DNA from 2 places in the Streptomyces sp. KMM 9044 genome. Region 2 is predicted to be linked to the other one. Evidence: riboswitches for the same ligand, from Rfam matches in the RefSeq annotation. Region 2 holds a riboswitch; the other holds the start of a gene.
The links. Region 2 has a riboswitch for glycine ahead of gcvT (glycine cleavage system aminomethyltransferase GcvT). Riboswitches for the same ligand answer to the same signal wherever they lie in the genome.
Positions count from the first base shown of each region.

Region 1 (3,399 bases), 4.4 Mb from region 2:
CTGGGCCTGCCCGGCCGGCGCGAAGGGATGCAACTGCCCGAACTCGGGCCAGGTGACGGGCTCCATCTCCGCGGTCGCGTTGAGCTTCATGGTGCAGGAGCCCAGCGGGATCATGCCGCGGTCCAGCGCGTAGTCGCGGTCGGCGAGCCTGCGCAGGTAGCGCAGCATCGCCGTCTCGGAGCGATGCTGGTGAAAGACGGGGTGCGTCAGGTACTCGTCGGTGCGCAGCAGGGCGTCCGGCAGGGCGTTGCGCGCGGCCGCGTCCAGGGACTCGACGTCACCCTCGAGGCCGAAGGCGCTCCACACTGCGGCGAGCCGGTCGCGCGTGGTGGTCTCGTCGCAGGCGATCGAGACGAGGTCGGCGTCGACGCGGTGCAGGTTGACGCCGTTGTCCCGGGCGGCGGCCACGACCTCGGCGGCCCGCCGGGGGACCCGTACGGTCAGCGTGTCGAAGTAGGCTGCGTGGACGATCTCCACGCCGCCGGCCCGCAGTCCCTCGGCGAGGACCGTCGCATAGCGGTGGGTGCGCCACGCGATGGTCCGCAGCCCCTCGGGGCCGTGGTGCACGGCGTACATGCCGGCCATGACGGCGAGCAGCACCTGGGCGGTACAGATGTTGCTGGTGGCCTTCTCACGGCGGATGTGCTGTTCACGGGTCTGGAGGGCGAGCCGGTAGGCCTTGTGCCCGTCCGCGTCGACGGAGACGCCGACGAGCCGGCCGGGCAGACTGCGCGCCATCTTTTCCTGCACGGCCATGTATCCGGCGTGCGGTCCGCCGAAGCCCATCGGCACTCCGAAGCGCTGTGTCGTGCCGACGGCGATGTCCGCGCCGAGTTCGCCGGGGGACCTCAGCAGCGTGAGGGCGAGCAGATCGGCGGCCACGGTGACGAGCGCGCCCAGCTCGTGCGCCTGGTCGATCACCGGTTTGATGTCGCGTACGGCACCGGAGGCGCCCGGGTACTGGACCAGCACGCCGTTGATCTCGCGCTCGGCCACCTCGGCGGGGATGCCCTCGCTCAGGTCGGCGACCACGACCTCGACGCCGGCCGGCTCGGCCCGGGTCTCGATGACGGCGACGGTCTGCGGCAGCGCGTCCGCGTCGACCAGGAACAGGCCCCTCTTGTTCCTGCCCATGCGGCGCGACAGGGCCATCGCCTCGGCGGCCGCGGTGCCCTCGTCGAGCAGGGAGGCACCGGAGGTCGGCAGGCCGGTGAGCTCGGCGACCATGGTCTGGAAGTTCAGCAGCGCTTCGAGCCGTCCCTGCGAGATCTCCGGCTGGTACGGCGTGTACGCCGTGTACCAGGCGGGGTTCTCCATCACGTTCCGCAGGATGACGGGCGGCGTGAAGGTCCCGTAGTACCCCAGCCCGATCATGGAGCCGAGCACCTCGTTGCGGTCGGCCAGCGATCGCAGTTCGTCCAGCGTTTCGGGCTCGGTCCGGGCATCCGGCAGGTCCAGCGCGTCAGCGTTCTTGATCACATCCGGGACCGCGGCGGCCGTCAGCTCGTCGAGCGAGCCGTAGCCGACCTGCGCGAGCATCTTGGCGCGGGCCTCGTGGTCGGGGCCGATGTGACGCCGCTCGAAGGGCGTTCCCTGTTCGAGCTCGGAGAGGGGAATGCGATGGACGGTCATGTGCGGAGGCCTCCTGGTCTGACGACCTTCGAGGGGCACCGTGACGGGTGCCCGGACGGCCTCCCCCTCTGTCATCTCAACCTGAGAGCTTCACCGGCTGCCCGGGGCAGCCGGCTTTCACCGTCGGTGAGAGCGGAAACCGTGGACACCCGCTCTGCTTTCCAGAGTGACCTCGTCCATGCGGTACGTGGGCCTGAGAGATTCCGGGGAGGATTTGCTCCTTCGGCGCCCTCCGGTGGCGCCTGGAGGACTCTCCCGCACGGGGTCAGCAGCCGCTGCCAGCGTACCAGCGAGGGCAAGATCCGGACGTTCGAGTGGCCGACGCGCCGATTGTGCCGTTTTGTAGTGCTGACGAGTGGTGTGCGGAATTGCGACCAGTGGAGGGCCCGTGCAGACCGACATCGATCCGCGCAACCTGATCGGCCGCAAGGCATTCGACCGCAACGGCACCCGGATCGGCACGATCGACGAGGTCTATCTCGACGACGCCACCGGCGTGCCGGAGTGGGCGGCGATACGCACCGGCCTGTTCAGCAGGGACGCCTTCGTTCCTCTGGAGCCGAGCGAGCTGATCGACGGCGGCCTCCACATTCCCTTCGAACGCGCCCTGATCAAGGACGCCCCCGACTTCGGCGTGGGCCGTCACCTCTCCCCGGAGCAGGAGCTCCAGCTCTACCACCACTACGGCCTGGACATCGCCGCCCCTCCCCCGCTCCCGGACCACGACTTCGGCAAACTCGCCGGCAGCGACGACTCAGCCTGACGCCCTCCGTGGCACCCACGTGCCGTTGCTGCCCCGCCCTCCGGCCTCTGCGGGCACAATCCGCACGGTCCTCGTCACTGTTCCACGTCCGGGGCAGCCCTGGGTCCTACCCTCCCGAGAGCCCTGGATCCGGTACACCGGCCGCTGCCTCTTGGCTGCCCCGGACCTCCCGGCCGCCCTGGCCGCCCTCAGCGTGCCGACCGTCGCCGGCCCGACCGTCCTTGTTGCTCGGGCCGTCCGCGCTCTCCCTGTCGTCCCGAGGTCTTCTCTCCACCAACGGCAGCGGATCCGCGGGGTGCAGGGCCGGGTCCCCGGTCCGGAAGGTCCGCACCCGCCCCGGCACCGACCCGGGCGTCTCGAACCGCACGGTGACCCTCCCCAGGCCACTGCCCTGGACCCACCCATGGCCGTACTCACTGTGCCGTACGTCGTGCCCGGCAGGCCAGCGCCGCTCGGCGTCCGCCTGCTGCTGTTCCTCCGAGGGTGCGGCCGCCCCCGCCTCCTCGCCCAGCAGCTCCTTCTCCCGCTCCCCCGCCGCCTGTGCGAACAGGTCCTCCTGCGTGTAGTCCGCGAGCCCGCTGACCCCCACGCCCAGCAGCCGCACGCCGCCCGTCGTGTCGACCGAGTCCAGCAGCCGCGCCGCGGCCTCGCGCACCACCGCGGGATCGTCCGTGGGCCCTCGCAGGGTCTCGGAGCGGGTGAGCGTCGAGAAGTCGTACCGGCGCACCTTCAGCACGATGGTCCGGCCCGACAGCCCTGCCGTCCTCAGCCGGCGCACACAGCGGTCGGCGAGGCGCTGGACCTCCGTTCCGACCCGCACCCGGTCGTGGATGTCCACGTCGTAGGTGTCCTCGACCGACACCGACTTCGTCTCCCGCTCGGCCACCACGGATCGTTCGTCCCGCGCCAGGGACATGGCGTGCAGAGCGTGTCCGTGTGCCTTGCCGAGCAGGCGTACCAGCTCGGCCTCCCCCGCCTCGGCAAGTTCCCCGACCGTGTGGATC
Region 1 is NZ_CP113910.1:6,473,950-6,477,348, reverse strand. Features, by position in the region: gene gcvP (aminomethyl-transferring glycine dehydrogenase) at 1-1,632, opposite strand, end outside; glycine riboswitch at 1,804-1,900, opposite strand; gene HUV60_RS29255 (PRC-barrel domain-containing protein) at 2,021-2,395, shown strand; gene HUV60_RS29250 (DNA polymerase IV) at 2,502-3,399, opposite strand, start outside.
Region 1: linked by a shared signal. The riboswitch ahead of gcvP (aminomethyl-transferring glycine dehydrogenase) and the one ahead of gcvT (glycine cleavage system aminomethyltransferase GcvT) in region 2 are both predicted to bind glycine.

Region 2 (3,399 bases):
GCTCCTCGCCGGTCCGCACCCGGAACAGCCAGCCGCCCTCGAAGGGGGCCGAGTTCACCAGCGACGGGTCGTTCACCACGTCCTCGTTGATCTCGGTGACCTCACCGGTGACCGGGCAGTACAGGTCGCTGACCGACTTGGTCGACTCCAGTTCGCCGCAGGTCTCGCCCGCGGTCACGGTGTCACCCACCTCGGGAAGCTGGACGAACACGACGTCGCCGAGCGCGTTGGCCGCGTGCTCGGTGATGCCGACCGTCGACACGCCGTCCTCGGCGGCCGACAGCCACTCGTGCTCCTTGCTGTAACGCAGCTGCTGGGGGTTGCTCATGGTCTGGGTTCTCCTGTAAGCGGGGGATGTGCTTGATGAGTCGGAAACTACGTCGGCCTGCGCCGCCGTACGGCACCGCGCACCGCCGTGCCCCGACGTGCGAAAGCCCGGAAGGCCGTGCCGGGGCCGTCTACGGCGGTGTCACTTCTGCCGCTTGTAGAACGGCAGTGCCACGACCTCGTACGGCTCGTGGCTGCCGCGGACGTCCACGCCGACACCCTCCGTGCCCGGCGCCGCGTACGCCACGTCGACGTACGCCATCGCGATCGGCCGGCCCAGCGTCGGGGAGGGCGCACCGGAGGTGACCTCGCCGATCACCTCGCCGCCGGCGACCACCGCGTACCCGGCGCGCGGCACCCGGCGGCCCTCGGCGACCAGGCCGACCAGGGCGCGGGGCGGGGTCGCCCCGGCGCGGGCGGCGGCCTCGGTCAGGGCGGCGCGGCCCACGAAGTCGCCCTCCTTCTCGAACTTCACCACCCGCCCGAACCCGGCGTCGAACGGCGTCAGGGAGGTGCTCAGCTCGTTGCCGTACAGCGGCATGCCGGCTTCCAGGCGCAGCGTGTCCCGGCAGGACAGCCCGCACGGGACCAGCCCGGCGCCCTCGCCGGCCCCGGTCAACGCCTGCCACAGCCCGACCGCGTGCTCCGGCTTCACGAACAGCTCGAAGCCGTCCTCGCCGGTGTAGCCGGTACGGGCGATCAGCGCGGGGACGCCCGCGACCGTGCCGGGCAGCCCGGCGTAGTACTTCAGGTTGTCGAGGTCGGCGTCGGTCAGGGACCGCAGGATGCCGGGGGACTCGGGGCCCTGCACCGCGAGCAGCGCGTACGCGTCGCGGTCGTCACGGACCTCGGCGTCGAAGCCGGCCGACCGCTCCACCAGCGCGTCCAGCACCACCTGGGCGTTGGAGGCGTTCGCGACCACCATGTAGTGAGGGGTCCCGGCGTGAGGGGTCCCGGCGTGAGGGGACCCGGCCCCGGTGTCCTCGAGCCGGTAGACGATCAGGTCGTCCAGGATGCCGCCGTCCTCGCGGCAGATCATGGTGTAGCGGGCGCGGCCGGGCTTGACGGTCCCGATGTTGCCGACCAGCGCGTGGTCGAGGAGCTGCGTCGCCTGCGGGCCGGTGACGGTGATCTCGCCCATGTGGGAGAGGTCGAAGAGGCCGGCTCTCGTGCGCACGGCGTTGTGCTCGTCGCGTTCGGAGCCGTAGCGCAGGGGCATGTCCCAGCCGGCGAAATCGGTCATCGTGGCGCCGAGCGAACGGTGCAGGGCGTCCAGTGCGGTCCGGCGGGGTGCGGTACTGCTCATCGGTCGGTCTCCCAGGGCAGGACGGGCGAGGTCGTTCCTCCCCATCTGTCATCGGGACCTGAGAGGTTCGCCATGACCGCCCGCGCAGGGGACGACCACGGTTTGCACCTTGGGTGGGGCCGCCGGAAACACGTGCGGCGGCCCGCTTTTCAGATGTGCCTCGCCCACGCGGTAACGGTGCCTGAGAGATTCAAGGGAGGGACTTGCTCCTTCGGCGCCCCGGCGGCAACGGTGCCGGGGACTCTCCCGCGCGGATTCGAACGGCCGGTATGCAGTTGGCGCGCACATCATTGCACGCATCGCCGGGCCGCGGCAGGGGGACCCTTCTGGGAGGAAGCGCAGGGTGTTCGGGTGTTCACGGACGGCTGTGACAGGCCTGTACCGGGAAAGGGAAGGAATCCTGAAGACCGCGGCGTTACCGTCTCTTTACACTCGGCGGGGAGACGGTCCGGTACCTGGTCACAGGGCCGGACCGCCCCCAGGGGAGGACTTACGGTGAACAAGGCCACGGCGTACGCCACCACCACGGGCGTCGCGCTGCCCGAGCAGCAGGCCCCCTCGGTGCGGGGGACCCGCGTCATCCTGCCCGCGCCGGTCGTCCGCGACCTGCGCGAGCGTGCCGGCCGCAGCCCGCACGCCCTGCTCTTCGGCCCCCGCGACCTCGTCGTGGTCACCGGACTGCCCGGCAGCGGCAAGTCCACCCTCATGCGGCGCGCGGCGCGCGGCACCCGCATCGACTCGCAGGACACCCGGGACCGCTGGGACCGCGGCATGCCGCGCCTCCTGCCGTACGCGGTGTACCGGCCCCTGGTCCGCCTCGCCCACTACGCCGGACTGCGGCGCGCCCTGCGCACCGGTGAGGGCGTCGTCGTCCACGACTGCGGCACGCAGGCCTGGGTGCGCCGCTGGCTGGCCCGCGAGGCCCGCCGCCGGGGCGCGGTCCTGCACCTGCTGCTGCTCGACGTCCCCCCGAAGCAGGCCCTGGACGGCCAGCGCGAGCGCGGCCGCGGGGTCTCCCGGTACGCCTTCCGGCGCCACCGCACCGCCATCGACCGGCTGCTGACGTCCGTGACGCGCGGCGACCTGCCCGCGGGCTGCGGCTCGGCGGTCCTGGCCGACCGCGACGCGGCGGACGCGCTGCACCGCATCGAGTTCACGGACTGATCACGGGCCGGCGGCTCCACGGCCGGCCCGTGGACGGGCCGCACGCCGGGGTACGGCAGCGGTTAGCCTTTTCAGCCACAGCAGTGGTTCCAGGCAGGCGGTAGGCAGATGGACTTCCCGGCGGGCTTCTCCGCGGACTTCCCGGCACAGACTCACCCCCACCCGCACGGCGGATGGCCCGGCAACGAACTGGAGGAGGCGCTCTCCGCGTCCCTCGGCGTCCCCTCGGCCGACGGCCGGATCATCGAGGTGCTGGGCCGCAGTCACCTGTGGATACCACTGCCCAACGGCGGCGGACCGGACAGCGGCCCGCTGGACCTGCCCATGACGGAGATCGACGGCCAGGCGTACGTACCGGTCTTCAGCTCCGAGGAACAGTTCCGTCAGGTCGTCGGCACCCACATGTCGTTCACCGTCGCGCCCGCGGTGGAGTTCGCGCGCGGTCTGCCGCCGCAGGCCGGGATCGCCGTGAACCCCGGGGGAGTGGTCGGCATCCCGCTGCCGCCCCCCGCCGTCGCCGCCCTGTGCCGCGCCGGACGCGGCCCGCTGGACGGACCCGCGAGCGGCGGCCGGGTCAAGCTGTTCGCCCCCGACTGGCAGGA
Region 2 is NZ_CP113910.1:2,037,465-2,040,863, reverse strand. Features, by position in the region: gene gcvH (glycine cleavage system protein GcvH) at 1-328, opposite strand, end outside; gene gcvT (glycine cleavage system aminomethyltransferase GcvT) at 470-1,633, opposite strand; glycine riboswitch at 1,669-1,792, opposite strand; glycine riboswitch at 1,793-1,892, opposite strand; gene HUV60_RS09125 (ATP-binding protein) at 2,129-2,797, shown strand; gene HUV60_RS09120 (enhanced serine sensitivity protein SseB) at 2,906-3,399, shown strand, end outside.